Allosaccharopolyspora coralli: one gene and its partner. The protein of the gene in region 2 interacts with the protein of the main gene of each other region in a pairwise test. Links are inferred from orthologs where the notes say so. Each region holds a gene or a part of one and is shown on either strand. Other genes may lie near its edges.

Region 1 (15,621 bases), 1.2 Mb from region 2 along the record:
CGAACCCGGCCACCGTGATGGGGTGGATGCACGCCTCCGCGCCGCCGGCGACGACGACGTCGGCACGACCCGACTGGATCATCTGCAGACCGACGGCCAGGCCCTCCGCGCCCGACGCGCAGGCCGAGGCGGGCGAGTGCACGCCCGCGCGAGCCCACAGGTCGAGGCTCACGTGCGCGGCCGGACCGTTCGGCATGAGCATCGGCACCGTCAGCGGCGAGACCTTGCGCACCCCGCCGGACTCGAGCAGGTCGTCCTGCTCCAACAGCGTCAACGGCCCACCGATCCCGGTGCCGAGTGCGACCCCGAGGCGGTCCGGGTCCACGGACTGCGACTCCTCGGTGGGCTGCTCGTGCCCCGCGTCCGCCCACGCCTGGCGCGCGGCGACGAGGGCGATCTGTTCGCAGCGGTCCATCCGGCGCATCTGCACACGCGGCAGCAGCTCGCTCGGCTCGACCGCGAGCGAGGCGGCCATTCGGGCGGGCAGGTCGTACTGCTCGACCCAGTCCGCCTCGATGGGACGGACCCCGCTGCGGTTGTCCAGCAAACCGTCCCAGGTGGACGCGACGTCACCGCCGAGCGGTGTCGTCGCGCCCATCCCGGTGACGACGACGTCCACCGGCGTCATGCGTTCTTGGCGATGTAGTCCACCGCATCGCCGACGGTCTTGAGGTTGGCTAGCTCGTCGTCCGGGATCTTCACGCCGAACTTGTCCTCGGCCTGCACGGCGATCTCCACCATCGACAGCGAGTCGATGTCGAGGTCGTCGACGAACGACTTGTCGATGGTCACGTCGGCGGCGTCGACACCGGCGACCTCTTCGACGATGCTTGCCAGACCCTGGGTGATTTCCTCGTTGGACACGGTCCTCGGTTCCTTCCTGTTTCTCCTGCTGCCGCAGTGCGCCCGCGGCGGATGACGGCGGTGGTGTGCCGCCTAGGGGCAGATCACCACCTGGCCTGCGTAGGACAACCCCGCGCCGAAGCCGACCAGCAGCATCACGTCGCCGCTGGAGATTTCGCCCGCCGAGCGCATGTGGTCGATGGCCAGCGGAATGGAGGCCGCGGAGGTGTTGCCCGAGTAGACGATGTCACGGGCGATCACGAGGTCGTCGCGGGCTCCGTTGCTCTGGAGCTTCTTCGCGATCGCCTCGACGATGCGCAGGTTGGCCTGGTGGGCGACGAAGACGTCGATCTCGGAGAGCTTCAGCCCGGACAGCTCCACGGCGTGCATCGCGACCGGCGCGATCTTCGTGGTCGCCCACCGGAAGACCGACTGGCCCTCCTGGTAGATGTACTTGTTGTCACGCAGGTAGATGGTGTCGACGAGATCGCCCGCGCTGCCCAGCGCGGCCTTACCGATCTGGACCGACTCCGACGGTCCGACCACGGCGGCACCGGCGCCGTCGGCGAAAATGATGCAGTTCGCCCGGTCGTCCCAGTCCAGCCACTCCTGGAACCGTTCCGCGCCGATGACCAGAACACGCCGCGCGCTGCCGGTGAGCACGAGGTCGGATGCGGTGTTGAGCGCGTAGCAGAACCCGGCGCAGGCGGCGTTGACGTCGAAAGCACCGCCGGCCTTGATCCCGAGGCGGTCGGCGACCTGGGCCGCCGCGTTCGGGATCTGCCCGGGCATCGTGCAGGTGGCGATGATGACCTGGTCCACGTCGGACGGTGCCAGGCCCGCGTCGGCGAGGGCTTTCGCCCCGGCCTCGATCGCCATGGCCACCACGGTCTGGTCCTCGTCACCGAGCCGGCGGCTGACGATGCCGACGCGCTGCTGGATCCACTCGTCGTTGGTGTCGACTGTCTTCGCAATGTCGTCGTTGGTGACGATCCGGTTGCCCTGGGTGCTGCCGAAGCCGAGGATCCGCGTTCCGGCGGGTGCGCTGGGCAGACTCATCGTCGGTGCGGTGCTCACACGGTGCTCCCGGTCTCGCCGGCGGACTCGGCTAGCGTGTCGGCGACCTTGTCCAGATCGGCGGGCGTCTTCAGCGGGACGGTCGTGACACCCTTGATTTCGCGGCGCACCATGCCCGACAGGGTTCCGGCGGGGGGAAGTTCGACGAAGGTCCGCACGCCGCGGTCGGCGAGTGTGGCCATGCACGAGTCCCAGCGCACCGGCTTGGTCACCTGCTCGACCAGCCTGCTGAGCACCTCGGGGCCCTGCGAGACGAGGGAACCGTCCGCGTTGGAGAGCAGGGCCAGTGCCGGGTCGGCGGCCGCGACCTTGTCGGCGTGCTGCGCCAGCGCTTCCCGCGCGGGCGTCATGAAGCGGGTGTGGAAGGCCCCGGCGACCGGAAGAGGACGCACCCTGGCGCCCTCCGGCGGGTCCTCGGCGAGCTGGTCGAGCGACGCGACGGGTCCCGCCGCGACGATCTGACCGGCGCCGTTGCGGTTCGCCGGATCCAGGCCGAGCCGGTCGAGGTGCGCGACGACGGCGTCGGCGTCGCCGCCGAGCACGGCCGACATCCCCGTCGGCTCCAGCGCGCAGGCGGCGGCCATCTCACGGCCACGGACCGCGGCGAGGGCGACCGCGTCGTCGGCGGGCAGCACTCCGGCCACCGCAGCGGCGGCCAGCTCACCGACGGAATGCCCGGCGGCGACCGTGGACTCCGGCAGGTCGACACGGCGACCCAGCTCGTCGGCCGCCAGCAACGACAGCGCGACCACGAGCGGCTGAGTGACGGCGGTGTCCTTGATCTCGTCCGCGTCGGCGGTGGTGCCCAGACGCACGAGGTCGAGCCCGCTCGCGTCGGACCACCTCGCGAGACGCTCGTCGGCACCGTCGAGTTCGAGCCAGGGGGAGAGCATGCCGGGTGTCTGGGCACCCTGGCCGGGAGCGAGTAGGGCGATCACAGACTCCACTGAACACCCGGGACGGGTCTTCGGGTGATGTCGACGGACACAGAACTCGACCGCGCAACGTTGTGGAGTGTCTACAACGACATCAGGCCACAGGCCTGGTTGAAACGTGAATCGTTGTTGCCTGTGACCCCAGCATGACAGGTCGGTGCACGTCAGCAGATGGTCGGCTCACCCGACGTTCATCTCGGTGGTCGTCACCACAGGCCGCGGGCCTTGGCGAGTCTCCCGACCGCGACCGCCACCCGCAGCACGTGCGCGTCGCGGGCGTTGGAGGGGGTCCGTCCGGTCAACTCGGCGATCCGGCGCAGCCGGTACCGCACCGTGTTCGGATGCACGAACAGCTGCCGCGCGCAGTTCTCCAACACCCCGCCGACCTCCAGGTAGGTGTCGAGGGTCTCCGAGAGCGCACCGCCCGCGTCGACCAGTGGCATCACCACGGACTCGACCAGCTCCCGTTCCGCTTCGGGGTCTCCGGCGAGGGAGCGTTCCGGAAGCAGGTCCGAGGTCTGTACCGGGCGCGGCGCCGTCGGCCAGCCCGGCACCGCGCGCAGGCCGGACAGCGCGTCCGAGGCGGAGCGGTGCGCCTCCGCCAGGCTCGAGACCGTCGGGCCGACCACGACGGGGCCGTCACCGAAGGCCTCGGCGATGAGCGGAGCGGGGTCCTGGCTGCTGCGTTCTTCCGTGGAGGCCCCGAACACCACGACCAGGCGCGCTCCCTGGACGCCGAGCAGCGCGGCTCGGCCGGCTCGCGCCGCACGGCTGCGCACGGTGTAGACGACGGCCGGTTGGTCGTCGGTCGGGGCGTTGCCGACCATCACCGTTGCCTCCGACGACGGTTCCCAGCCCAGTGCGGCGGCTCGGGACAGCAAGGACTCTTCCGGATCGCCGCGCACGATGCCGTCGACCACCAGTGCTTCCAGTCGCGCGTCCCACGCACCGCGCGCCTCGGCGGCGGCCGCGTAGGAGGTCGCGGCGGCGAAGGCGATCTCGCGGGTGTAGCGCAGGATGGCCTCGGTCAGCAGGGTGCGCTCTTCCTCGCAGGCGGCCATCTCGGGGAGCTGGTGTTCGAAGACGTCGATGGCCGAGCGCACCATCTCGACGGTCTGCCGCAGGCTCACCCACTTCGACAGGTCCTTCGGCGCGGCCCGGAACGCCTCCGTGGTGAGCCGGATGGACTCGGTCGGGTCCTGCAGCCACGCGACGAAATTCGACACGCCGGTCTGCGTCACGAGCAGCACGTTCGCGCGCTGGTCGGCGGGCAGTCGTTGGAACCACGGGTTGTCCCGCTCGATCGCGGTGACGCTCGCGGTGGCCAGACCGCCGGAGGCGCGTTCGAGCCGGCGCAGCGTTGTCGCGGACACCTCGCGCTGCCCGAGACCGGCCCGCTCGGCGGCGCGTTCAGAGTTCATGCCGCCCAGACTCGCACGCGCGGGCGGCGTGCGGGCTGTGCCGGTGTTCGGAGCCACTCGTCATCGGGCCGTGCCGGCCGGGGGCGTAAAGGGGGGCCGGGCATGGGACGGATGCGGCTGGCCGTGCATCACAGTCACACAAAGATCCGTGTTACGTCACTCTTTTGGGTGATCTGTCCGGTTGCCGGGTCGAGGAGCGCGGGAAATGATCTCGCTCAGCAATCACTCCGCACGTAGGGAGAAACTCGTGGGAGCTCTCCAACAGGGACTGACCCAGGCGCTGACCGCAGTCGCCACATTCGTCCCGAAACTCCTCATGTTCCTGATTCTGCTGCTCATCGGCTGGCTGGTGGCCAAGGCGGTGTCGAAGGCAGTGGAACTGCTGTTCAAGAAACTGAACTTTTCTCGTCTTGTCGAGAAGTCCGGCATGGGAAGTCTGACGCAGGGAACGCAGTTCGACGTGGGCGGCTTGCTCGTCAAACTCGTCTACTACTTCATTCTGCTGATCTTCCTGCAGCTCGCGCTCGGAGTATTCGGGCCGAACGCGGTCAGCGACCTGATCAGTCAGGTGGTCGCGTACCTGCCGCGGATCCTCGTCGCCGTCGTGCTGGTGCTCGTCGCCGCCGCGATCGGCCGCGCGGTCGCCGACATCGTGCGCAGCTCGCTGGGCGACCGTCCCGTCGGGCCGCTACTCGCCAACATCGTGTTCGGCTTCATCGTGGCGCTGGGCATCATCGCCGCGCTGAACCAGATGGGCATCGGCCTCACCGTGACCACCCCGGTCCTGGTGACCATCCTCGCCACCGTCGGCGGCGTCATCGTCGTCGGTGTCGGCGGCGGCCTCATCCGGCCGATGCAGGAACGGTGGGGCCGGTGGCTGACCGACATGGAGGGGCAGTTCAGCAACTCCCGCTCGGGTGGCGCCCCGACCGGTCAGCATTCCGCCGGTGGGAGCACGCAAGGCGCCGAAGGCTCCAAGGGGCCTCAGCAGTGAGCTCCACCGTCGGCTCTGACTGAGCTCGATCGACCCACGCGGTTGGCCGTCGTCGGACGGTCCGTGCCGAGTCACGATGGATCTTCGACGGAGGCAGGGGTGATCGGTCATGGACTTCCCGTTGATCTGGTTGAACGGTGTGTTGCGCGACGCCGGGCTGGCCGTGGTGGAAACCGAAGGCTGGCAGGAACGTGCCGCGACGTCCGGGCCGCCTCCGGAGCCGTTCGGCGTGCTCGAACACCACACCGCGAGCTACGCGTCCTACGACGACCCCGCGCCGAGCGTGCAGCTGTGCATCGAAGGCCGCCCCGACCTGGCCGGGCCGCTGTGTCAGGCGGTGATCGGCTACGACGGCGTCGTGCACCTCGTCGCGGCAGGACGCGCGAACCACGCCGGGCAGGCACTGGCCTCCGGCCCCAACCCGGGCGGTGACGGCAACGTCCTCTACGTCGGCTTCGAATGGGACTACCAGGGGGTCGAACAGGGGCCGAGTCCGGAACAGTACGACGCGGGCGTGCGTGCCACCGCCGCGGTGCTCTCCCACCTCGGCAGACCGCCCCACGCCGCACGCGGCCACAAGGAAACCAGTACCACCGGGAAGATCGACCCGGGACACGTCGACATGGACCAGTTCAGGGGCGCACTCGCCGAGACCGGGCAGCGGGACCTTCGCCGCTGATCCAGCGTTCGTCGCGGGGTTCAGGGTGCGTTGCGGCGAACCTGCCGGGTGGCGCGCAACCGGCGCAGCTGGCGGACCAGTCCCGGTTGCTCGGCCAGCGCCGAAGGCTCGTCCAGCAATCGGTTCAACCGCTGGTAATAGCGAGTAGGGGAGAGCCCGAAACGTTCCTGGATGACGCGCTCCTTGTTGCCGGGCTGGTGCCACCATTGGCGCGCGAACTCGAGGATCGCGTGATCGGTGTCGTTCACCTGAAGGCCCCTCCCGGTCAGCCGTCGCTTGCTCGGCGGCCGAGATCGATCTTACCGAGATCCGCACGAGTGTTCGACGGCCCCCGGTTTGTGATCTGCCCCACGAGCGACCCGTTCGCCGCTCGGTGAGGCGCACACTCTGGGGCGGAGTACGTGTTCGTGCGCTCCGGGGCTCGGTGCAATTCCGAACCGGCGGTGACAGTCCGCGAACCGGTGCCCGCTTCGAGCGGGACCGGCCGACCCGGTGAGATTCCGGGACCGACGGTGACAGTCCGGATGGGAGGTAGCGCACGGGTGGCGGCTCGACCGCCGTGCGCACCACGCCCGGCGCGTTCTTGCGCACCCGTCCGCCGTGTCCCTCCCCGGTTACCACGACCGAGGATGAGGAGCAGGCGTGCAGATCGGGCAATGGCTACTCGACAACGGGCCGACGGTGCTCGGCCAACAGATCTCGTGGGCCGAACTGGTCGGCCAAATCTGTGCGTTGGCCGTCGTGTTCCTCGCGCAACGCCGCACGATCGCGACATGGCCGGTGAACGTGGCCGCGACGGGCTTGCTGTTCCTCGTCTACACCAGCGCGCACCTCGGCGGCATGGCCACACGACAGGTCGTGATCCTGCTCATCTCGTTCTACGGCTGGTGGGCGTGGTCCCGGCGCCGTGACGCGGTGCACGGAGTCGCGGTGCGTGCCGCGTCCTGGCAGGAGCGGTTCGTCCTACTCGGGCTGATGGTCGGCGCCACGTCCGCGTTCGCACTGGTCCTCACCGCGTTCGACGCCTCGTGGGCGCCGTGGCCGGACGCGTGGCTGTTCGTCGGTACCGCGCTCGCGTTCTGGGCGCAGGGCAGAGGCCTGGTCGAGTTCTGGCTGATCTGGCTGGCCGTCGACGCCGTCGGGATTCCGTTGCAGATCGCGTCCGGGCTGTACTTCAGTGCGGCGATCTACGGGGTGTTCGCGCTGCTGGTGATCCACGGGTGGTGGAGCTGGCACCGCACCGCCGTCCGCCAACGCGGCGAAGTGGCCGAGCCGGTCGCGGCGTAGTGGGTGCTCGGGTCGATCTGCGTGGATGCTTCCGTGGCGGAACCTCACCTCGCGGCTCGGCGGAGTGCACCCGACCGCAGATCCCCGACCCGCGCGACCACGGAGTGCTAGTGACGACGGGTGGCAGGCTCTCGTGAACCTGCCACCCGTCCGTCGTCTGGGAATCCCACCACCGCCAGACGCGAACTGGGCGGCTTACCCCAGTTCCGAGATGCCTACTCAGGCGTCGCCGGGGTCGGACAGTTGGGGGCCCGCCGCCTGTACGTCATCGAGACGGTAGTGCCGGACGGCTTCGACGACCTTCGACTGCTCGATCGCGCCGTTGCGGGCGAGCGCGGCGAGTGTGGCGACCACAGTGGACTCGGCGTCCACGAGGAATACGCGGCGCGCGGCCGGGCGGGTGTCGGAGAACCCGAAACCGTCGGCACCGAGGCTCATCATGTCGCCCGGAACCCACGAGCGGATGAGGTCGGGCACCGCTCGCATCCAGTCCGAGACCGCCACGACCGGGCCTTCGGCGTCCTCCAGCACCTGCGTCACGTACGGCACCTGCGGGGTGGCCGCCGGGTTGAGCAGGTTGTGACGGTCGCAGGCCTCGGCCTCTCGACGCAGTTGCGACCAGGACGTCGCCGACCACACGTCGGCCTGCACGCCCCAGTCCTCGGCGAGCAGCTCCTGTGCGCGCAACGCCGACGGCATCGCGACGCCGGACGTCAGGATCTGTGCCCGCGGTCCCGAACCGGACGCTTCCTGGTACAGGTACAGGCCGCGGAGCAGCCCGTCGACGTCGAGATTCTCCGGCTCCGCAGGCTGCTGGTACGGCTCGTTGTAGACCGTGAGGTAGTAGAAGACGTTCTCCGCGTCCTCGCCGTACATCCGTCGCAGGCCGTCCTGGACGATGTGGGCGACCTCGAAGGCCCACGCCGGGTCGTAGGAGACGACCGCCGGGTTGGTCGCCGCGAGCAGGAGTGAGTGCCCGTCGGCGTGCTGGAGGCCCTCACCGACGAGCGTCGTGCGCCCGGCGGTGGCACCGAGGACGAACCCGCGTGCCATCTGGTCGCCCGCGGCCCAGAGGAAGTCACCGGTGCGCTGGAACCCGAACATCGAGTAGAAGATGTAGACCGGGATCATCGGCTCGCCGTGGGTGGCGTAACTGGTGCCCGCCGCCGTGAACGAGGCGACCGAGCCGGCCTCGTTGATGCCCTCGTGCAGGATCTGGCCCTGCTCACTCTCGCGGTAGGCGAGCATCAGCTTGTGGTCGACCGGCGTGTAGGCCTGACCGAGCGGGTTGTAGATCTTCTGCGACGGGAACATCGAGTCCATCCCGAACGTCCGCGCCTCGTCGGGAATGATCGGCACGATGCGGGGCCCGATCTCCTTGTCCTTGGCGAGATCCTTGATGAGTCGGACGAACGCCATCGTGGTGGCGACCTCCTGCTTGCCGGACCCCCGCCGAATGACGTCGTAGACCTGGTCACCGGGCAGCACGAGCGGTTTGGCCTTGGTGCGCCGCTCCGGCAGGTTGCCGCCGAGTCGTTGCCTGCGCTCGCGCAGGTACTCCATCTCCGGCGCGTCGTCACCCGGGTGGTAGTACGGCGGCAGGTACGGGTCGCTGTCGAGCTGTTCGTCGGAGATCGGGATGCGCAGGCTGTCCCGGAACAGCTTGATGTCCTCCAGCGTCATCTTCTTCATCTGGTGCGTGGCGTTGCGGCCCTCGAACTGCGGCCCGAGGCCGTAGCCCTTGATCGTCTTCGCGAGGATCACGGTGGGCTGGCCGTTGTGTTCGGTGGCGGCCTTGTACGCCGCGTACACCTTGCGGTAGTCGTGTCCGCCGCGCCGCAGGCCCCAGATCTGGTCGTCGGTGAGGTCCTTGACCATGTCCTTGGTCCGTGGATCGCGCCCGAAAAAGTGTTCGCGGACGAAGGCACCGTCGTTGGCCTTGTACGTCTGGTAGTCGCCGTCCGGGGTGGTGTTCATCAGGTTCACCAGCGCGCCGTCGCGGTCGGCGTGCAGCAGAGCGTCCCACTCGCGGCCCCAGACGACCTTGATCACGTTCCAGCCCGCGCCGCGGAAGAACGCCTCCAGCTCCTGGACGATCTTGCCGTTGCCGCGCACCGGCCCGTCGAGTTGTTGCAGGTTGCAGTTGACGACGAAGGTGAGGTTGTCCAGCCCTTCGTTGGCGGCGACGTGCAGCAGCCCGCGCGATTCCGGCTCGTTCATCTCGCCGTCGCCGAGGAACGCCCACACCCGTTGCTGGGTGGTGTCCTTGATGCCCCGGTCCTGTAGGTAGCGGTTGAACCGCGCCTGGAAGATCGCGTTCATCGGGCCGATGCCCATCGAGACCGTGGGGAACTCCCAGAAGTCCGGCATCAGCCGCGGGTGCGGGTACGAGGGCAGCCCGCCGCCGGGCCCGTTGTGCGAGTACTCCTGGCGGAACCCGTCGAGCTGGCTCTCGCTGAGCCTGCCTTCGAGGTAGGCGCGCGCGTAGATACCGGGGGAGGCGTGGCCCTGGATGAACAGATGGTCCCCGCCGCCGGGGTGGTCCTTGCCCCGGAAGAACCAGTTGAAGCCGACCTCGTAGAGGCTCGCCGACGAGGCGAAGGACGAGATGTGCCCGCCGACGCCGATCCCCGGCCGTTGCGCACGGTGCACCATCATCGCGGCGTTCCACCGCATCCACGCGCGGTACCGGCGCTCGGCCTCCTCGTCACCGGGGAACCACTGTTCCAGTTCGGTGGGGATGGTGTTGACGTAGTCGGTGCTGGTCAGCGATGGCACGCCGACGCCGCCCTCGCTGGCTCGCTGGAGCAGCCGCAGCATGAGATAGCGGGCGCGCTGCTGCCCGCCGTCGGCCAGCAGGCCGTCGAAGGACTCCAGCCATTCCTCGGTCTCCTGCGGGTCGATGTCCGGCAGGTGGGACGCGAGTCCGTCCCGGATGACCCGCACACGCTGCGGAGCGGCGCCCGTGCCGCCGGTGTCGTTGTTGAGCGCGGACAAAGGGATCTCCTCGACGACGTCTCCTGAACGCTGACAGTCGGGGGAGCGCGTGCTGACGCGCGGTGTGCCCGCCGACACGTCCATCGTCCCTCATGCGGAGCACGGGTGCCCGTACCGGATCGGCTACTCGTCAGTACGTCTCTGGCCTGGCCCGTAGCCGTGCGACTACAGTCCCCCGTGCGAACGCGTCGGCGTGTCGTACCCCTGTGCAGTTGCGCGGGTGCGGGTCGGCAGTGTTCGCTGTCGGCCAGATCGTTGAAACGTGTGCGGCGCCGGACGGCGTTCGTGCCAGTGCTAGCTGGAGGAGTGAGAAAGCCGTGGTGGCCCCGGGAGACGCCGGCAAGGGCGAGGTCGACGTCGCCGAAATGCTCGACATCGAGCCGGACATGGTGGTCCAGGAGATCGGGTGGGACGAGGACGTCGAGGACGACGTCCGCGCCGCGATCGAGGAACGGTGCGGGGGTGAACTCCTCGACGAGGACGCCCAGGAAGTGGTGGACGTCGTGCTCCTGTGGTGGCGCGACGAGGACGGCGACCTCACCGACACGCTGCTCGACGTGATGACCCCCCTCGACGACGAGGGCGTGATCTGGGTCCTGACACCGAAGACCGGCCGCGACGGCTACGTCGAACCCAGCGACATCGCTGAGGCCGCGTCGACGTCGAACCTGGCTCAGACGTCGAACGTCAGCCTCGGGGAGCGGTGGACCGGCACGCGGCTGGCTTACCGCAAGGCGAAGACGAAGCGCTGAGAAAGAGCTCGGGCTCCGGCTGCGTGGACGCGCCGCCGGTGCCCGTGTATGCGTAAGCGGTGTAGGTTCGCCCTGTGTGTCCGGCGCGATCGCGTCGGACACGAGTGGGAACAATCGCCGAGGAACACGAGGGGTGAACATGTCGGTCGAGGTCGGCGCCCAGGCGCCGGACTTCACGCTGCCGGACATGAACAAGGAGCAGGTCTCCCTGTCCGGGTTGCGCGCGGAGAAGAACGTTCTACTGGTGTTCTACCCGTTCGCGTTCAGCGGGGTCTGCCAGGGTGAGTTGTGTCAGGTTCGCGACGAGCTCGCCGAGTTCCAGAACGACAAGGTTCAGGTCGTCGGTGTCTCGGTCGACACGCCGTTCGCGCTGAAGGCGTGGGCCGAGCAGCAGGGCTACACTTTCCCGCTGCTGTCGGACTTCTGGCCGCACGGCGAGGTTGCGAAGGCCTACGGTGTGTTCAACGAGAAGGCAGGCATGGCGCTGCGCGGCACGTTCCTGATCGACAGCGCGGGCGAGGTCGTCTTCTCCGAGGTCAACCAGCCCGGCGAGGCCCGGGATCAGGAGGCATGGAAGAAGGCCATCGCGGCACTTCCTTGATCAGTCCACCGGTGCCCGTGTCCGCGGGCACCGGCCGGGGCGCATAGCTCAGCGGAAGAGCACTCGCCTTACAAGCGAGGGGTCGTTGGTTCGAACCCAACTGCGCCCACCCCTGTGACCAGGCATGGAAGCCTGGCGTTCCAGTCAGGAAAACGCGCCAGCCGTTTCCCGCCGCCGACGCAGACCAGCCACCGGCGGCGCGACATGAGGCTCGACTACGCAGATCAATCCGCGAAACGGTTCAACAGTATTGCTGGACAAGGTCGGCCGGGGCCACGTCGTAGAAGCCAGGATCCGAGCACTTCTCGTCCATGAAGTCCGTCCCGGGCGCTTCTGTCGGCTCTTGCTCGCTGTAGGAGTCCTCCTGCTGATACCCCGGGGGCTCGACCGTTGAACCCCCGTTGCCATACGGGGGGTAGCCGCAGAGCGCCGGGTTGTCCCACCGATCGGTTTCGGTGTTGCACAGGCCGTCGTCAGTCCCCGGGGTCGAGTCATTGCCGACGACACCGGTCTCCGGCGCGACCGTCTCCGGTTCGATGAGATCGCACTGGATCTTGGTTTTCTCGTCCATGTCGGCAGGGTCCAGCCCGCAGTTGTCGGTGGGAGCTTGCTCCTCCACGGGGGCCATCAGTTCCGGCGCCGGTGGAGGAGGCGGAGGTGCCGGAACCTGCGTCGTCTCAGCAGGGGGGCGCGGCGGCGTGTCCTCCACGGCGCTCGTGCACCCTGAGAGGGCCAAGATTCCTCCGGACAGAAGTGCGACACACGATAGGTACTTCATTTCGACCCCTCGATCAGGTCAGAACTGATCTTTGTAACGGGCATGTCAGACCGCTGGGCACTCGCACGTTGTGTTGGGGGACCAGGGGAAGTGATTTCTTGCGGTAGTGGCTACCCCAGAAACGACATCTGTGATCGTGTCGTCAACCTGTTTCGGAGAAGGAGAGATTTCAAGCTAGGGGTCATTGGATCGAGCCCAACTGTCCCCATCATCGAGTGGAACGTCGACGTCAGTACATCTTCGAGCAGGCGACAGTGGCGAACTCGCCGCTGGCCTGCTTGTCGTCGACGACCTCGTCGCCGCGGAACAGCGTGCAGCCGACTTCGCCCGTACTGGGGCCGCCGTTGTTCATGTAATCGTCCATGCTGGGGGAGCGGCTCACCGATACCGAGACGAACCCGGATTCCAGATCGATCGTCTGCGCTCCCGTCACGGTGTTGCTCGTGGTGCCTTGGCCGTCGGTCACCGTGACCGAAATTTCTCCCTCTCCCCAGATCTCGGCACGCGCGGACTGCTCGTCGGGGACGGCGGGAGCCGCCGGCTGTGCGCCCTGAACAGGGGCGGCGGCGCCGGCGGGTTGCGGCGGCGCCGGCGGGGCCGTCGAGCCGATCGCAGCCGCCCACGCCATACAGATCACGAGTCCGACGGCGGACAGCGCGGTTCCGGCGATCGCGACTCCTCTGTTGCTCGCCGTGCCCTTGCTCGCACGAACGATTCCCAGGATTCCGAAGATCAATCCCAGAATGACGAGGGGCCAGGCGATCACGCCGATGATAGGAATGACGGAAAAAACGACGCCGATGATTCCCAGAACGAGTGAAGTCACGCCGAAACCGTTCTTCGGGACGGAGATCGGAAACGGCGGTCCAGCGGGTGATGTCGTCATGGTGTCCCCCGATTCGATTTTGGCTCGTCCCAGGTGAGAGCTTACTGTAGAGCCGTCGATTCGAGCCGTCAACGACCGGTGGAAAATGACTCGGTGGGCCGACAGTGAGAGAATCACCGACAGGGCCAGATCGGGGGATTCTCTATCTCGTATCCCGCCGTGAGATGCCCAGCACGATCATTCGGTGGAGTTGTCCACAGGGCGGGGCGGTCGGAGTGGGTTGTTGCTTGGGGTCACCGCGCGGTGGGGTGGGTGTCAAGCCAGCGTCGGGCTCGGGTGGGGGAGGCGCGGGAGAGCCAGGCGTCCTCGACGAGTTCGGTCAGCTCGGACAGCGTGATCTCGCCCAATCGGCAGGCACGCACGAGCACCGAGGGATGGTCGTCGAAGTGTGGCGTGGTGAAGTGAGGTGTCGTCGGATCCTGCACCAGCGCGAGTTTGTCGGACTCCGACGGCACCCAGAACATGATCACGTCCGGGTAGCGCTCGCCGGTGTGCGGATCGACGGCGTCGGGGCGCGGTGTCCGGAAGAACACGAACGACTTTCCACCGACCTGGTAGACGGGGTTGCCCTTCGAACCGTGCTCGACGGTCACGTGTGGCATGGCATGCGCGAGTTCGTGGACATCCTGGACGCGAGCCGGGCGCGGAACTGCCATGAAATGAGGGTACGAGTCATTCGGTCGAACTGACGGTGTCCCTACGGGTCGATGACGTCCGACACCTGCCGGGCTCCGCAGTGCGCCCGTAGACTCGAAATCGAACATTGTGGACGAAACGGGGGGCGACATGACTGACGAGCCGCGGTGGGTACGGCGGGCGAACGTGCGCAGGGTTCGACGGCCGTTGGTGTCCGGCAGCTTCGAGCTCGCCTACGTGCGGACGGGCGGCGCGGACGGCGTTCCCGTCGTCCTGGTCCCGGGAGGCCCCGGCTTGGCTTCGGTGCTGCCCTACTGGAATCTGCGCTCGAAGGCGACCGCGCGTGGGCTCGACGTGATCATGATGGAGCACCGTGGCGTTGGACTGTCCCGACAGGACACGGCGGTCGTGATCTTCCGCGTGAAGCCGTGACGGTGATCGAGGCGGCGGACGATCTCGCCGCTGTTCTCGACGACTGCGGCGTGTCCCGTGCGGTGATCTACGGGACCTCGTACGGCTCGTATCTCGCTCAGGCCTTCGGCGTGCGACACCCGGATCGGGTCGCGGGCATGGTGCTGGACTCGACGATTCTGGAAGCCGACAAGAACGAAACGTCGAAGACGAATATGCGACGGCTGTTCTGGGACGGGAACGAACCGGAGACCAAGGGGGTCACCGCCCAGCTCCGATACCTCGTCGAATCCGAGGCCGTCCCCGTACGCCAGACCGGACCCGTCGTGCAGACGACGTACGAGTTCGGCGGCCTCGCGGTGCTGGAACGCATGGCGGACAACGTCCGCAGCGGCCGGCTCGGAACGTGGAACTGGGTGGCCGGGCTCGGTGAGCGCGAACTGACGTCGGTTACGCGACACGTCATGGAAGGCGATCTCGTCGCAGGCATCGCCTTCGGCGAGCTCGGCTTCGGACTCGGTTCCGACGGACTGCCGCTGGACCCCAATGTGCGGTTCGGCGAGCTCGCCGCCGACGCCCCGCCGTTCATCGGGGAGGCATTCGACCTGCCCGCTTCGTTGCCGGAGTTCGACTGGCCCACGGCTGTGGTGTCGGGTGAGCGGGACATGCGGTCACCGCGGGTGAACGCTGAGCGCGCGGCCGAGTTGATACCGGGGGCGACGCTGGTGCCGTTCGACGATCTCGGGCACAGCCTCCTCGACACTCACCCGCTTGCAGCTCTGCATGTCGCGCACGCCGTCGCGGTCGGCGCGCAATCGACGCTGCCGGAACTGGCACCGCGCATCGCCGCGTTGCCCCGACACGGATCGATGGCGTGGCTCGGCCGCCTCATCGACGCCCGTGTGCGTGCGGAACGTCTGCTGCCGAGATAAGAGGCCGCGACGTGAGGTTCCGCCACGCAATCACCAACGCAGCACCCCTGAAGGCTCAGGCGTCACGTGTCGACTTCCTCGGCGATCGTCGCGGCAATCTCCCGGAGTGTGGGCGCGATCGTCGTCGCGTCGAGCTGGCTCAACGCGACCACGCCGATACTGGCGCCTGCGTGCCCGGACGCGTTCGGCAGACGTGTCGCCAGACCCCACGCACCGGGCTCCAGCTCTGCGGTGGTCGTCGCGTAGCCGCGCGTGCGCGCTCGAGTGACCTCGGTCCGTTCGCCCTCGACCGCAGGGCGCCCGGCGAGGATCGCGAGTCCCGCGGCGCTCACCGTCAACGGATGGCGTATCCCGAGCCGGTAGCCGACGTGCAGCCGCGCGTTGCCCGGTTC
Region 2 (15,045 bases):
CGTCCAGCGGGTAGCCGAGCGCGATCACGTCGTCGGCCGGAGTCGCGGGTTCCGGGGCGAAGTCCATCGACTCCGCCGTCAGGTCCGGCACCGACAGCACCGCGAGATCGGTGGCCGGGTCGAACATCACCACCTCGGCGTCCAACTGGCCACGCCCGATCTCGATCGCGACCTCGTCGGTGCCCGCGACGACATGCGCATTCGTCATCACCCGGTTCGGAGCGACGACGAATCCCGTGCCTTCCAACGCCCGCCCGCAGGACGGCGCACGCCCGCGAACCTTGACGACGCTCGACCGGACGTCCTGCACGACCTGGCTGTTCGCCAACGCCGTGTCCGGCGGGTTGATCTCGGCTACCGGGGTCTGCGAGAACGGCTCCAGCGCCAGCGGGAATCCGCTCACCCCGAGCAGTCTGCGCAGCTCGTCCGGGAGTTGCTTGGCCGCCGTGGGCATCACCGAGTCCACGGCCCCCAGCACCGACGACCGGGTGATCGACGAGGCCAGGCCCGGGATCGCCGTCGCCGAGGTGAACGGCAACGCCACCAGCCAGGCCACGATCAGCACCGCGAGCCCCTGCACGAGCGCCCCGAGGCCGTTGTCGACCCCGGCCAGCTGCGGCGAGCTGATGCGATCGCGCAGCTCCCGGCCGGCCCACATGCCGAGGGTCTCGCCCAGGCCGACGAGCAGCACCACGATGCCCACACCGAAGCCGATCTTCGCGGCGTTGCCGTCGAGCCGTTCCAGCAGCAACGGAGCGAGCTTGAGACCGACGACGGCACCCGCGAACACGCCGAGGAACGCGAACAGCGCGGTCACCATCCCGTTCCGGGCACCGGAGACGGCACCGAGCAGTGCCAACAGCACCACGAGCAGATCGACCCAGTTCACGGCACCACCACGTCCGCATCGTCTCGCCCGGCCCGCCCCGGACCGGACCGCCCGATCATCCGGCGAACCCGACGTCGTCGGCCTCCTCGGCGGCCCGGAACGCCGCGTCGAGCTCCCGCACGTCGTGGTGGTTCCACCCACGCGACCAACCGCCGAGGTCGAGCACACCGGAGAGCAGTCCGCCGGTGAAGCCCCAGACCAGCATCCCAGGTACCAGGAACGCCGGAGTCGTGTGCCTGCCGATGGACACGGTGATCCGGTTCTGCGGGTCGGTCAGCCAGCGCACCGGCACTCGTGCCACCGCCGCCGTCTCCCCCGGGTCGACCGCCAGCACGGGGCTGGGTTCGCGCCAGTGCGCGATCACCGGGGTCACACGGAAGCCGCTGTTGGGCACGTGCAACTCCGGCAGCGTGGCGACCGGGCGGATGCCGGAGGGGACGACGCCGGTCTCCTCGACGGCTTCGCGGATCGCCGCGTCCACCGGTCCGTCGTCGATCGGTTCCACTCCGCCGCCGGGGAAGGCGACCTGGCCGGGGTGAGCGTCGAGACCTTCGGCTCGCCGCAGCAGCAGGACGTCCGGACCGTCGTCGCTGGCACTGTCACCGAGCAGGATCAGCACTGCGGCCGGGCGCGCGGTCGCGGGCGGGTTGTTCCGCGGCCAGCCGAGGCTGTCGGGTGTCAGCTCGGACGCACGCTCGACGAGGGCGCGCAGCCACTCGGGGACGTCGGCGGGATCGACGAGCGCTCCGTTCACGGTGTGCGTCAACCCGCGCCCTCCAAGGTCGTGCGGACCGCCTCGTCGACCTCGTCGGCGGACCGGAAGACATGCGGGTCGGTCCTGCGCAGCTCGCCCGAGCCGGTGACGACATAGGTCGCGGGCAGCGCGGGCGGCAGACGCAGGGCGGCCGCGACGGAGCGGTCCGCGTCGTGCACGGACGGGAACCGGACGCCGAGGCGGGAGAGCATGGCAAGCCCGTCGGCCTCGTCGCTCATCACCTGGACACCGAGGACGGACGGCGAGTCCGGCCTTGCCGAGTACTCCTGCAGCGCGGGCAGTTCCTCGCGGCACGGCTCGCACCAGGTCGCCCACACGTTGATCACGGCAGGTCGGGGCACCACGGAGCCGAAGTCGACGGTCTCGCCGTCGGCCATGCAGGTCGTCGAGACGCCGCGCAATCGCTGCGGCGGTGCGCCGGGCTGCGGGGTGCAGTCCGCCAGCGCGGCGTCCTGACGGGCACCGGGTTCGACCGGTGCTTCCGGCGCCGGTGCCGGACCGGCGCCACCGTCCGTGGCCTGCGATCCGCTCTCACGCGGCCACAGCGCGACGACGGTGAGCCCGGCCAGCAGGAGCACGACCAGCGTCCATGCGATCTCTCGGCGGAAGTCGGCAACGCGCAGACGTGGACCCGTCACGCGCTCGGCTCCCGCGCTGCCGCTTTCTCCACGCTGCGGTCGGGCACCTCGTCCCGGATTCCGGCGAGCTCCAGCAGACGCGGAGCCTCCGGGCCTCGCACGAGGGCGGCGGCCTCGGCCGGGTCGACGGGGCCGGTACCGAACGCGGGGCAGTCCTTGGCCAGCAAGCACGCTCCGCACGCCGGCTTCTTGGCGTGACACACGCGTCGACCGTGGAAGATCACCCGATGGGAGAGCATGGTCCACTCCTTTCGGGGAATCAGCTCGCCGACAGCGTGCTCAACCTTGACGGGATCCTCGAGATCCGTCCAGCCCCAGCGACGCACCAGCCTGCCGAAATGCGTGTCCACGGTGATCCCCGGAACGTCGAACGCGTTTCCCAGCACCACGTTCGCCGTCTTCCGGCCGATACCCGGCAGTGTGACCAGTTCGTCCAGTTCGGCCGGAACCTCTCCGCCGTGCCGCTCGACGAGCGCGGCCCCCATGCCCATCAGCGAGTTCGTCTTGTTTCGGTAGAACCCGGTGGTGCGGATCATCTCCTCGAGCTCCGTACGGTCCGCGCCCGCGTAGTCGGCCGCGGAGCGATACCGGGCGAACAGGGCGGGAGTGACCTCGTTGACCCGCTTGTCGGTGCACTGCGCGGACAGGATCGTGGCCACCACCAATTCGAGTGGTGTGTCGAAGTCCAGTTCGCAGTGGGCGTCCGGATAGGCTTCGGCCAGCGCACGCAGCATCCTGCGGGCGCGGCGGACGAGCCCGGCCCGGGTTTCCGACGCCGTGCTCCTGGCCTTGCGGGGGATCTTCCTCGTGGGGTTACCCGACTCCGGGCCGACGAGATCCGTCTCCGGATCGGTGCTGTTCGCGCTGCGGTTGCGGGGGTGGTCGGACACTCCACCAGAGTACGGTCCGCCCCGACACGCAGCGCCGGTCGGAGGGTCGGCCGGAGCGCCGATCGCAGGGGTGGGAGCCGTGAACCGACCCCGGTTGTTCTCCGCGCGACGGGATGAGCGAAGATTGACGGCATCATGACTGCCTGGTTCGTGCTCGTGGTACCGCTAGTGATCATGTTCTTCACGCTGTTCATGGAACGGGTGGAGGCACGTCTCCGGCACGTTGCGGTGCAGGAGAACGAAGTGGAGGAGCTGCTGGAGAACGCCCGGCCCGACGAGGTCAGGGCGCTGTTCCGGCAGGGAATTGGACGTGCGCTGGAACTGTTCCAGTTGCGTAGGGTGGGACGCGCCGGTCGACTGCGGACGCGCCGGTCCCGCGACCAGTCGTAGACTGGCCCAGTGATCGGCGGCGCCGCCCGGTCACCGCGATCCGTCGCGGGAACCGGGAGATACCGAGCCGCCGCGTCTCAACATGGAGGGACGAGGTGGACGAGACCCTAGCCCGGGCCGGGATCTTCCAGGGAGTGGAACCTGCCGCGGCGGAAGCGCTGACCCAGTCGCTGGAGCCGGTGGAGTTCCCGCGCGGACATGTGATCTTCGCCGAGGGCGAGCCGGGAGACCGGCTCTACATCATTCAGAACGGCAAGGTGAAGCTGGGCCGCAAGTCTCCGGACGGCCGCGAGAACCTGCTCGCCATCATGGGCCCGTCGGACATGTTCGGCGAGTTGTCCATCTTCGACCCGGGGCCGCGTACCTCGACGGCGACGACCGTCACCGAGGTACGCGCGTTGACCATGGACCGCAGTGCACTGCGGCAGTGGATCGGCACCCGGCCGGAGATCGCCGAGCAGCTGCTGCGGGTCATCGCACGCAGGCTCCGCCGCACCAACGGCATGCTCGCGGACCTGATCTTCACCGACGTGCCCGGCCGGGTCGCCAAGGCGCTGCTGCAGCTCGCACAGCGCTTCGGCAGCCAGGAGGCCGGGATGCTGCGCGTCACCCACGATCTCACCCAGGAGGAGATCGCCCAGTACGTCGGGGCGTCCCGGGAGACCGTGAACAAGGCGCTGGCGGACTTCGCGCATCGCGGGTGGCTGCGGCTCGAAGGCAAGAGCGTGTTGATCCTGGAGGCGGAGCGGCTCGCGCGCCGGGCTCGCTGAACGGACGAACATCACGAAAGGCCCGGTCGATCTTCGGATCGGCCGGGCCTTCATGCGTCCAGGAGGGACGCCAGGCAGCGCGGGACGGGACGGCGGCGCCGAGGCGTGAGTCTTTTTGGTGGTCATAGGCACTAAAAAGGCTCACGCATCTCTGCGGCACTGCGCTGGGGCGGCGAACGTTGCTCTGGACAAGCGAAGGGGCTGGGCGCCACCCCCGACGCGGCGCTCCAGCCCCTTGCCCTGTTGCGTGATCCGTCCCCCGACCAATCACGCCCCGAACCCTCGAGATCGTGGCCCCGAACCATCACACCGAGGGTCCTGCGGGTTTTCCCGCCGCAGTGAGCATGCCATGTCACTCACCGCAGCTTGTCATCCCCTTCACTACACAGGACGTACCGAACCTCGTTCGGGTTGCGTCGGTTCCCCACTCTTTTCAGATTTTTTTCGGATGCCCTGGTGAGGACTTCGAACCCGGCGGCGGTGGCGCCTCGAGTGACGCGCATCAAAAGGACTGGTACTCGCGTACCAGTGTGGCCATACTGGCACGCGTGTCCCACTCCGTGTCGCTCGCCGACTACCGCGCCGCCCTGACCGCTCCCGGCGCGCGAGGCCCCGTACTCGCCTCCGTCCTCGGCAGGCTCCCGATCGCGATGATCGGGCTCGCACTGCTGCTCTACGTCCAACGCGAGACCGGGTCGTTCGCCGCCGCAGGCATCGTCTCCGCCGGGACACTCGTCGGGGTCGCCTTCGGCTCCGTCGCCCAGGGGCGCGTGATGGACCGAATCGGCCCGACCCGGCCGCTGCTCGCGGTCACCTCAGCGTTCGCGGTGCTCGTGGCGGCGGAGATCCTCGCCATCGAGGCGCACGCACCCGTGCTGGTCCTCGTCCCGCTCGCCGTCCTGGTCGGCGCCTCAGAACCGATGATCGGCCCCGCGGCGCGGTCGCTGTGGACCGAGCTCGTGCCCGAAGGCCCAGTGCGCAACGCGGCTTACTCGTACGAGGCGATCAGCATGGAGTCCTTCTTCCTGCTCGGTCCGGGGCTCGCGGGCCTGCTGGTAGCGATGCCCTGGGCGGGCACCGGAACGGTCGTCGGAACTCTGAGCATGATCGTCGGAGCCGTGTGGTTCGCCCTCACCCCGGCGGCGCGCAGGCAGCGGCCGATGGCCGCCGACCGCACGTCCGGCAGCCTCCTCGGGCCTCTCGCCTCGCGCGGAATGCGCACCGTCGCGCTCGCGGCGCTCGGATTCGGGGCGTTGCTCGGCACGATCGAGGTGGCCGTTCCCGCCGCGGCCGAGCGAGCGGGACACCCGATCATGGGGGGCATCCTCATCAGCGTCCTGTCGGTGAGCTCGGTGATCGTCGGCGTGCTCTACGGCATGAACCCGTGGCCGAAGCCGATGCATCTGCGGCTGCCCGCCCTGCTGCTCGGGTTCGCGCTGCTCGTGGCGATGTTGGCGGTTCCTTCGACGCTCTGGGGACTGAGCCTGGCCCTGCTCGTGGCGGGCAGCCTCATCACCCCGCAGTCCACAGCGCACTCGGTGTCGCTGGAGATCGCCGCGCCGGCCGGAACCGCGACGGAGGCGTTCGGGTGGGTGATCACGTCGGTGACGCTCGGCGCCGCACTCGGGCAGTCCGTGGCCGGGCAGGTCGTGGAGTGGGCGAACCCTCCTGCATCGTTCGTCGTGGCCGCGATCGGCGGGACGGTGCTCGCAGCCGTCCTGTGGTTCCGCCGCGCCACTCTCGTCCCGGCCCACACCGACGTCTCCCTCGTCCCCGCCTGAGCACAGCCGCGACGGGGGTGTCGGGGGTGGTGCTTAGCGTGTGGGAATGGATCTCACCGCGACGAGCACCTCGCTCGCCCAGTCGGCCACGGACCTCGTTCGGCTCCTGCCCGGCCGAATCACCGACCCGGTGCTCAACGCCGTCGTCACCGCGACTCGCGACGGTGTCGAGCTCGCCGGCCGCCGCGCACTCCTGGCGCTGCGCTCGGGCGGGCGGAAGTCCTCCGTGGTGACCGCTGCGACACCGGAGGACGTGGGTGTCCACTCTGTCGTCATGCCGAAGCAGGCGTGAGTCTTTTTGGTGGCTATAACCACCAAAAAGACTCACGCCTCTTCTATATAGGTGAGCTGGGCCTGGACGGTCGCCTCGGCGGCGGGCCACACGGCCCGGTCGACGTCGGCGTAGACGACCTTGACGACCTGCATGGCCGTCGCGTCGGGCCCGAGCTGGGCCCTCGCGGTCCGCACCTGCTCGAGCCGCTGCGTCCGGTGCTCGCGGTAGGCGGTGACGATCTCGCGCACGTCCGGCAACTCCGGGCCGTGCCCTGGCAGCACCATCGAGCCTTCCGGGAGCTCGCCGAGCCGCCGCAGCGAGTCGAAGTAGCTGCCGAGGTGTCCGTCCGGGTGGGCGATGATCGACGTGCCGCGGCCGAGGATGCTGTCGCCGGTGAACACCGCGGAGACACCACCGTGCGACGCGGCGAAACTGACGGAGTCCGACGTGTGCCCCGGCGTGGCCAACACGGTCAGGTCCACACCGGACGCGTCCACGACCTCCCCGTCGCGCAGTGGCGGACCACCTCGGCACAGTGCCGGGTCGAGTGCTCGCACCGGCGCGCCGGTGAGCTCGGCGAACGTCTCGGCTCCCTCGACGTGGTCCGGGTGGTGGTGCGTGAGCAACACGAGTGCGACGGGACCCCGGGACGCGACGGTGCGCAGGTGCTCGGCATCGTCCGGTCCGGGATCGATGACGGTGCGCGAGTCGCCGTCGCCGACGAGCCAGGTGTTCGTGCCGTCCAGTGTCATCGGCGACGGGTTGTCGGCGAGCACCACCGCCGCGAACGGCGTGACCTCCCGGAGTCGGCCGTAGGCGGGATGGTTCACTGCGCCTCCTCGTAGCCGGGGTCGGTCGGCAGCAGCAAGCGTGCCGCGTCCTCGTTGCGCACGATCTTGGGGACCACTTTGCCCATGGTGCGCTCGGTGGCCAGGATCTCGGCCACCGTCGAGCATCGGGACAGTTCCGTCAAGGTCACCCAGGTCGGCGGAAGCAGCCCGCACCGGCCCTCGTCCCAGTCCCGCAGCGCGGTCCGCGGAGTGCTCCAGTACGCCTCGACGGCTTCGCTGGTGACGTCGTCGGCGCGCTGACCGTCCGGGAGAGCGGCCACGAAGAACCGGGTGTCGTAGCGGCGTGGCTCCTCGATCGGGGTCACCCAGTTCGCCCACGGGCGCAGCAGATCGGCGCGCAGCACGAGCCCGTTTTCCGCGAGGAAGCCCGCCAGGGAGAACTCCCGGGACACCAAGGCGTGACGTGCTTGCGCGTACGGAGCGGTGTCGGCGACCAGAGTCTCGGAGTCCGGTCCCGCGAGCAGCACCCCGGATTCCTCGAAGGTCTCGCGAACCGCCGCGCACACCAACGCTCGGGCGAGGTCCTCGCCGCAGCCGAGGCGCTCCGCCCACCACGCGGGCTCGTGGCCGGTCCAGGCCACGGAGGTGTCCGCGTCGCGCGGGTCCACCCCACCACCGGGGAAGACGGTCATGCCACCGGCGAACGGCATCGCGTCGACCCGGCGCTGCAGGAACACCTCCGGCTCCCCGGGGCCGCGCACCAGCATCACCGTCGCCGCGTCCCGCGGGATCGCGGGCGGGTCGGGTGTGGTCGACGGGATCAGTCCCTCGGGCAGTGTGAAGCGGTCCGGGAGTTGCACCATGCCGACCAGCCTAGAGCGTGCTTCGTCCGGATTAGAGGGTGCGCGGGTTGAGCCGGATCGGTGTGTAGCGGAACCTCACCTCGCGGCCGGCTCCGGGAGCGTCGACATCAAGTAACCACCTACACCACGTCGACGCTGTCCTCAACGCTGCTGATGTCCGGCGGGTGCGCCGATCGACGGGAAGCCGCCGGTCGCGGTGGTGCTCGTCGAGGTCCATGCCTCGTGCCGGTCTCCGTGGGCGGGCGCACGATCCTTCTCCCGTTGCGCCAGTTCCTCGTGCAGCTTGCGCAGCAGGTTTCGTTCGCGGTCGGTCAGCTTCGCGTCGACGGCCGCGGGGACACCGCTGCGCCCACTCTGGGCCGGGGCGCTTGGCCGCGACTCCGGAGCAGGAGCCGAGAGCTCGTCCGGCTGCGGCTCGGCGGGCACCGGCTCGGTGAGCACGATGCCGGTGTCGGCGGCGTCGGCGACGGGCAGCGCGCCGGACGACGGCGGTTCCGCGTCGGTCGACGGTGCGTCGAACGTCTCAGGCTCGGGCTCACCGTCGTGGGGTCTCTGCCCGCCCGGCGGTCCGAGAGGGTCGGCTAAACCAGAGATCCCGGCGGGCGCGGGCTCACCGCCGGACCGCATCCGGGCCGCACGACCGTGATTGCCGGTGCCGTGGCCGGTGGAGACGGGCACGTCGAGGTACACGCGTCGCGCGGCGGCGAGCGCGTTGCGGTGGTAGTCGGGCAGGTCGCTGCCGGAGGCGAACACGTCGACGGAACACCCGAGCCCCGCGCGCCGGAGGGCTTCGAGCATCTGGAACCCGGCTGCCTCGACAGAACCCTCGGCTCCGATCTCGGCGAGCACGACGCGGCGCGGCACGGCACCGTAGGTCACCCCGGCGGGGGTGACCCGCCACACGCACCACACCCCGCGCAGGCCGGGAAGCCGGTTCACGATCGGTTGCAGCGCGTCGGAGACGTCGGCCTCGGGGCGGTTCTGGTCGCTGAAGCGATGGGCATCGGCGGGAACGGACTCGACGACGTACAGCCGGTCCGCCCACGAGCTCTGAGAGCGCGCCTCGGCGAGCACGCGGCGCAGATCGGACTGCTCCCGCGCGGTAACGGGGACCCGGCCGGCGATCAGGCAGCCGGCGAGCAGTTCGGCGGCGGGCGCGAGGCCGTCGGCGCCGAGCATCTCGCGCGCCGAGTTCACCGCGTCGTCGTCGACCCTGCCGGTCGTGGTGAGCAGAAGGTTCTGCAACCGGACGAGGGGTCCGGCTCCTTCGGCCACGTCCACCACGGTTGCCTCCTCCACCTTCGGGTGCGGTTGTCGATCGGGTGCCGCAGTCGCGTCAGCGCTGCGCACGATGTGCCACGAGTTCGTCGGACCCGCTGCACACGAGCACCGAGTCCGCGAGGGCGGCGTGGTGATACGGGGTCAGGTCGAGGTCGTGGGGCAGGACCTCGACGCACGGTTCGTGCTCACCGAGGGCGCGCAGGATGCGCTGGATCTCTCCGGTCAGCGCGATGTGGTCGGCGGATGCGGTGACGAGCACGACCCGCTTGAGCCGGGTCCCGCCGGTCTTGCGCCACGTGCTGCGGACCTCGCCGATCCCGGCGCGACCGCGCAGCGTGGCCCCGAGGACGAGTACCTCGGAGTCGCCCTTGCCGTCGATGGGCGACTCGGCGGTGAAGGTGTGGTGGTCGGCGACGTACTCCGACGGCAGGATCGCGTGCACCACCCCCGGGTCGGCGCCGAGCGGAAGCAGGGTGTCGGCGAGGCGACGGTGGTCGGTCTCCCCGAGGCCGATGCGCTCCCGGACGAGCAGGCTCGGTAAGGCTCTGGCCATCACGTCGGCCGCTCCTCCGGCGAGCCAGTCCCGGAAGCGCCACAGGTGCTCGTCGGGCACTCTGCCTGCCAGCCGGAGCAGCAGTTCATGGCACAGCAGGTCGGAGTCTCGCACCGCCACTTCGCCCCTTCCAGGTGTTCTCGGGTGCGGCGAGCCGCACCGCCGGTGCGGGTCGGTGCCCGCAGCCGTCCCCATCCCCTCGGACGCCCATTCAACTACTGACCGCAGTCAGAGTCCCTCCTTGGGCACCCGTTCGAGTGTCACTCAACAGCGCAAGTCTGTGAAGCGATACACGAAGCGTACTGGTTGGGCTTCGGCGATCAACGGGGAATATCAGAATTCGGGGGACGTCGATCAACGAGCCCGGCTCGCACCTGTTCCGCAGGACTCTTCGCACCCCGAACAACCGGGCCGCGAACTCCCACGAGTCCGCGGCCCGGAGCGACGCCGGTGCGGGAGCGGGTCAGGCGACCTCGACGATCATCTCGACCTCGACCGGAGTCCCCTTCGGCAGCTCGGCGACACCGACCGCCGAACGAGCGTGCTTCCCGGCCTCGCCGAACACCTCGCCGATGAAGTCGGACGCGCCGTTGATCACACCCGGCTGGCCGTGGAACCCCTCGGCCGAGGCGACGAAACCGACGACCTTGACCACGCGCACGACCGAATCGATCCCCACCAGGCCGTGCACCGCCGCGAGCGCGTTGACCGCGCACAGCCGCGCGTGCTCCTGCGCACTCTGCTCCGAGACCTCGCCGCCGACCTTGCCGGACGCGACGAGCTCACCGTCCACGATGGGCAACTGACCCGCGGTGTAGACGTACGAGCCGGACCGCACGGCCGGAACGTACGAGCCCGCGGGCGGCACGACCGCCGGCAGTTCGACGCCGAGCTCGGTCAGACGATCAGACCACCGACCCATCGTCAGTCACCCTTCTCACGCTTCATGTAGGCCACCATCTGCTCACCGGTCGGCCCGGGCAGGACCGACACGAGCTCCCAGCCGTCCTCGCCCCACTGGTCGAGGATCTGCTTGGTCGCGTGGCTGAGCAACGGAACCGTCGAGTACTCCCATTTCGTCATGGTCACCAGCCTAAGTGGTTGCGCGCGTCGATCTGCGGTCAGGCACTCAGCGCCTGCGCCAACCGGCCACCGGCGGACTCTCACGTCATGGCCGGCGAGGACTGGCCACGGCCACGGTCGGCGGACACCTTGGGTTGGGTGTGCTCGACCGTCGTGCGGTGAGGTTCCGCCACGCTTGCACTCCGAAGTGAGGCGACTCGCAGGACAAGCCGCGGGGCGCACACCTACGCTGATCGCGTGACCACCTCGACGGCCGCCTGGAACGGCGCACTCGACCACGCGCGGCTGCACGTGGTCACCGGTAAGGGCGGCACCGGCAAGACGACGGCCGCGGCCTCGCTCGCGCTCGCGCTGGCCACCGGAGGCCGCAAGGTGCTGCTCGTCGAGGTCGAAGGCAGGCAGGGACTGGCGCAGGTCTTCGACACCGCACCACTGCCGTACTCCGAGACGCGCATAGCGGCCGCACCCGGCGGCGGCGAGGTCCGGGCGCTGGCCATCGACGCCGAGGCCGCGCTGCTGGAGTACCTCGCGATGTTCTACAACCTCGGGTTCGCCGGCCGGACGCTGCGCCGGATGGGCGCGATCGAGTTCGTCACGACCCTCGCACCGGGCCTGCGCGACGTCCTGTTCACCGGCAAGATCAAGGAGTGTGTCGGGCGCACCGACGCACGCGGGCGCCACCTCTACGACGCCGTCGTCGTCGACGCCCCACCCACCGGCCGCGTCGTCCAGTTCCTCGACGTCACGCGGGCCATGGCCGACCTCGCGAAGGTGGGGCCGGTCCGCGAGCAGAGCGAAGGCGTGGTGCGGCTCCTGCACTCGGAGGACACCGTGGTCCACCTGGTGACGCTGCTCGAGGAGCTGCCGGTCCGCGAGGTGGTGGAAGCGGTCGCGGAACTCGACGCGGCCGAACTGCGACCGGGTGCGGTCCTGCTCAACCGGGTCAGCCCGGACCGGCTGCCCGCCCGGTCGACCACTGCGGCCGCCGACGGCAGGGTCGACGCGAAACGCATTCGCGCCGGCCTCGACTCGGCCGGGTTGAACTGGAACGACGAGATCCTCGACGGCCTGGTCACCGAGACGGTCGAGCACGCCGTCCGCACCCGAGCCGCGGTCACCGCTCGGGAAGAACTGGCCGAGATCGACCTGCCGACGCTGGACCTGCCCGACCTCACCGACGGCGCGGACCTCACCGGCCTGTACGAACTGGCCGAACACCTTCGCGAGCAAGGCATGCGCGGCGAGGTGAAGCGATGAGCCGGCAACGTGGAGGCCGTGTCGACGTCGACGCGCTCGTGGACGACCCGAAGACCCGCATCATCGTGTGCTGCGGATCCGGCGGTGTCGGCAAGACCACCACCGCCGCCGCGCTCGCGACGCGCGCCGCGGAACGGGGCCGCAAGACGGTCGTGCTCACGATCGACCCGGCGCGCAGGTTGGCGCAGGCGCTCGGGCTTCGGGAGCTCGGCAACCACCCGCGCGAGGTCTCCCTCGGCGGCGCCGCCGACGGGGGCACGCTCAGCGCGATGATGCTCGACATGCGGCGCACCTTCGACGACATGGTGCTGGCGCACGCCGGACCGGACCGGGCGCAGCAGATCCTGGAGAACCCGTTCTACCAGACGATCTCCACGTCGTTCTCCGGAACTCAGGAGTACATGGCGATGGAGAAGCTCGGCCAGCTCGTCGCCGAGGACGTCGCCGACCTCATCGTCGTCGACACCCCACCGAGCCGGTCCGCACTGGACTTCCTCGACGCGCCGCAGCGGCTGTCCACGGTGCTCGACGGCAAGCTGATCCGGATGCTTTCCAGCCCCGCACGCGCGGGCGGGAAGGGACTGCGCAAGATCGTCGGCGCCGGGTTCGACCTGTTCGCCAAGACGGTCTCGAAGGTGATCGGCGGCCAACTTCTCGCCGACGCGTCCGCGTTCGTGCAGGCCTTCGAGTCGACGTTCGGCGGGTTCCGGGAGCGAGCCGACGCGACGTACCGGCTGCTGCGCTCACCGGGCACCGCGTTCCTGGTGGTCGCCGCACCCGAACCGGACGCGCTGCGGGAGGCCTCGTACTTCGTGGAGCGGCTGGCGAGCGAGAACATGCCGCTGGCCGGGTTGGTGGCGAACCGGACGCACCCGGTGTACGCGGACCTGTCCCCGGCCAAGGCGGTGGCCGCCGCGGACGAGCTGGACGCGGCCGGAACGGCACCGCTGGCGTCGGCGGTGCTGCGCTTGCACGCCGACAGGGTCGCGGTCACCGAACGGGAGAAACGGTTGATCGAACGGTTCGTCCGCGCGCACCCGGAGGTCGCGATGATCGGCGTGCCCGCGCTGGCCTCGGACGTGCACGATCTCGATGGCATCCGCGAGATCGGCCGTCGGCTAGCGGGCGAATGAGCCCCTCCGGGACAGGTGGCCGCGTGGGTCGACGGCCGCCGTCAGGCCAGCTGACCGGCCACTCTCCGTCGCCCACGCACGTCAGTGGCGGGTTCTCACCTCGCAGCTGGCGAGGACAGCGTCGACGTGATGGAAAGCGCCACCCGATGTCGACGATCACGCAGCCAGCCGCGACGTGAGGTTCCGCCACCCAGCCACCTACCCAGCTCGAGTCGCGCACTCTTCACGCCCGAGCCACGGGGAGGTGGCTCGGGCCGAAGTCAGCTCACCCGGCACTCGTCGTACTCGGCGTGCTCCCTGCGAGCAGCCTCCAGCAGTTCGTGCCAGTTGCCGATGTCGGGACGACGACGCAGCAGCGCACGGCGCTCCCGCTCGGTCATGCCGCCCCACACACCGAACTCGATCTTGTTGTCGAGCGCCTCGGCGAGGCATTCCGTTCGCACCGGGCAGCCGAAGCACACCATGCGCGCCTTGCGCTGCTCGGCACCTCTCACGAACAACTGGTCCGGGTTCTCGTCGCGGCATGCCGCGCGGACCCGCCAGTCCCCCTGCTCCACCATAGAGTCCCCCAGCTCCTCACTGGATCGTCGGCGACCATGTTCTCCGGAACCCCCCGGCACCGGTTGTTCGCGCACGTCCTCGGGCCGAGCGTGCGCGGTTGTCCGCGTCCCGTGGGACGCATGACTCCGTTCGCGCGTCCACGGGGGACGCGAGATCAACGTACTGTCGCTGGACGTGGACGAACTGTAGGGCCCCCCGGTTCCGAACTCCAAGCAACCTTTGTCGGTCCGTTATGCATGAAAATCATCATATCGGGCGTACTTGCCCTGTAACACGGAGTGACGTTTCGGGGCCCGCCTTAGGCTTGTCCAGGTGTCAGTCCGCGACAGCGTTCTCAAGCTCTTCGGCCTGTGCATACTGGCCGGCGTGTTGGTGGCGGGGATGCTCTTCCCCGTCGTGGGGTCACTCGGCGTGGTGTCCAATCGGGCCGGTGACGCCGTCGACAGCATCTCGAACCAGCTGTTGACCACCCCCGCTCCGTTGGTGACAACTGTCACAGACCGGGACGGCAACCCCATCGCCTACCTGTACGAACAGGATCGGGTCTCGGCCTCATCGGAACAGATCTCCGACACGATGAAGGCTGCGATCATCGCGATCGAGGACCAGCGGTTCTTCGAGCACGACGGCGTGGACTGGCCGGGCACGATGCGCGCCGCGGTGACCAACCAGGCCGCAGGCCAGATCTCGCAGGGCGGCTCGACACTGACCCAGCAATACGTGAAGAACTATCTGGTGCACGTCGTCGCCGGGAACGACCCGGTCCAGCAGGCCAAAGCGACCGAGCAGACGCCGGCGCGGAAAATGCGCGAGATCCGCATCGCGTTGCAACTCGAACAGCAGCTGAACAAACCGGAAATTCTCACCCGGTACCTGAACACGGTGCCGTTCGGGAACCAGACCTACGGTGTCACCTCGGCGTCCCGTGCGTACTTCAACACCACCCCGGACCAGCTCACGATCTCGCAGGCGGCACTGCTCGCGGGCATCACCAACAGTCCGAGCTCGCTGAACCCGACGACCAACCCGGAGGAGGCGCTCAACCGCCGCAATCTCGTCATCGACGCGATGGAGCAACAGCAGCGCATCACCCCCGAGGCGGCGGAGCAGGCCAGG

What was found.
Region 1: the proteins of nth (region 2) and aceE interact in binary tests that used the Escherichia coli proteins (3 or more experiments, as listed by UniProt). The link is inferred for Allosaccharopolyspora coralli from one-to-one orthologs.

Annotation. Positions count from the first base shown.
Region 1 is NZ_CP045929.1:1,486,753-1,502,373, forward strand. What follows is about bases 7,256-10,676. They hold aceE (pyruvate dehydrogenase (acetyl-transferring), homodimeric type), read right to left. Parts: upstream 10,318-10,676; coding sequence 7,456-10,317; downstream 7,256-7,455. Other genes in these bases: GIY23_RS07175 (DUF3052 domain-containing protein), read left to right, coding at 10,551-10,676. In the rest of the region: GIY23_RS07125 (beta-ketoacyl-[acyl-carrier-protein] synthase family protein), read right to left, coding at 1-628; GIY23_RS07130 (acyl carrier protein), read right to left, coding at 625-864; GIY23_RS07135 (beta-ketoacyl-ACP synthase III), read right to left, coding at 937-1,902; GIY23_RS07140 (ACP S-malonyltransferase), read right to left, coding at 1,917-2,858; GIY23_RS07145 (PucR family transcriptional regulator), read right to left, coding at 3,062-4,276; GIY23_RS07150 (mechanosensitive ion channel family protein), read left to right, coding at 4,524-5,270; GIY23_RS07155 (peptidoglycan recognition protein family protein), read left to right, coding at 5,380-5,949; GIY23_RS07160 (DUF3263 domain-containing protein), read right to left, coding at 5,970-6,197; GIY23_RS07165 (nicotinamide mononucleotide transporter family protein), read left to right, coding at 6,592-7,236; more of GIY23_RS07175, read left to right, coding at 10,677-10,985; GIY23_RS07180 (peroxiredoxin), read left to right, coding at 11,125-11,586; GIY23_RS07190 (hypothetical protein), read right to left, coding at 11,828-12,157; GIY23_RS07195 (DUF4190 domain-containing protein), read right to left, coding at 12,594-13,190; GIY23_RS23465 (MmcQ/YjbR family DNA-binding protein), read right to left, coding at 13,484-13,906; GIY23_RS22630 (alpha/beta fold hydrolase), read left to right, coding at 14,037-14,318; GIY23_RS07205 (alpha/beta hydrolase), read left to right, coding at 14,315-15,229; GIY23_RS07210 (IclR family transcriptional regulator), read right to left, coding at 15,292-15,621. UniProt on the Escherichia coli protein: Component of the pyruvate dehydrogenase (PDH) complex, that catalyzes the overall conversion of pyruvate to acetyl-CoA and CO(2).
Region 2 is NZ_CP045929.1:281,360-296,404, reverse strand. The notes cover bases 1,168-4,012. They hold nth (endonuclease III), read right to left. Parts: upstream 3,037-4,012; coding sequence 2,299-3,036; downstream 1,168-2,298. Other genes in these bases: GIY23_RS01385 (Crp/Fnr family transcriptional regulator), read left to right, coding at 3,678-4,012; GIY23_RS01390 (hypothetical protein), read left to right, coding at 3,328-3,582; GIY23_RS01400 (TlpA family protein disulfide reductase), read right to left, coding at 1,652-2,302; GIY23_RS01405 (NUDIX hydrolase), read right to left, coding at 1,168-1,655. Also shown: GIY23_RS01410 (MarP family serine protease), read right to left, coding at 1-889; more of GIY23_RS01405, read right to left, coding at 945-1,167; more of GIY23_RS01385, read left to right, coding at 4,013-4,352; GIY23_RS01380 (MFS transporter), read left to right, coding at 4,901-6,133; GIY23_RS01375 (hypothetical protein), read left to right, coding at 6,180-6,425; GIY23_RS01370 (MBL fold metallo-hydrolase), read right to left, coding at 6,458-7,237; GIY23_RS01365 (NUDIX hydrolase), read right to left, coding at 7,234-8,061; GIY23_RS01360 (hypothetical protein), read right to left, coding at 8,203-9,345; GIY23_RS01355 (hypothetical protein), read right to left, coding at 9,398-10,015; GIY23_RS01350 (RidA family protein), read right to left, coding at 10,359-10,817; GIY23_RS01345 (DUF4177 domain-containing protein), read right to left, coding at 10,820-10,984; GIY23_RS01340 (ArsA-related P-loop ATPase), read left to right, coding at 11,216-12,235; GIY23_RS01335 (ArsA family ATPase), read left to right, coding at 12,232-13,368; GIY23_RS01330 (WhiB family transcriptional regulator), read right to left, coding at 13,629-13,928; GIY23_RS01325 (transglycosylase domain-containing protein), read left to right, coding at 14,242-15,045. UniProt on the Escherichia coli protein: DNA repair enzyme that has both DNA N-glycosylase activity and AP-lyase activity. The DNA N-glycosylase activity releases various damaged pyrimidines from DNA by cleaving the N-glycosidic bond, leaving an AP (apurinic/apyrimidinic) site.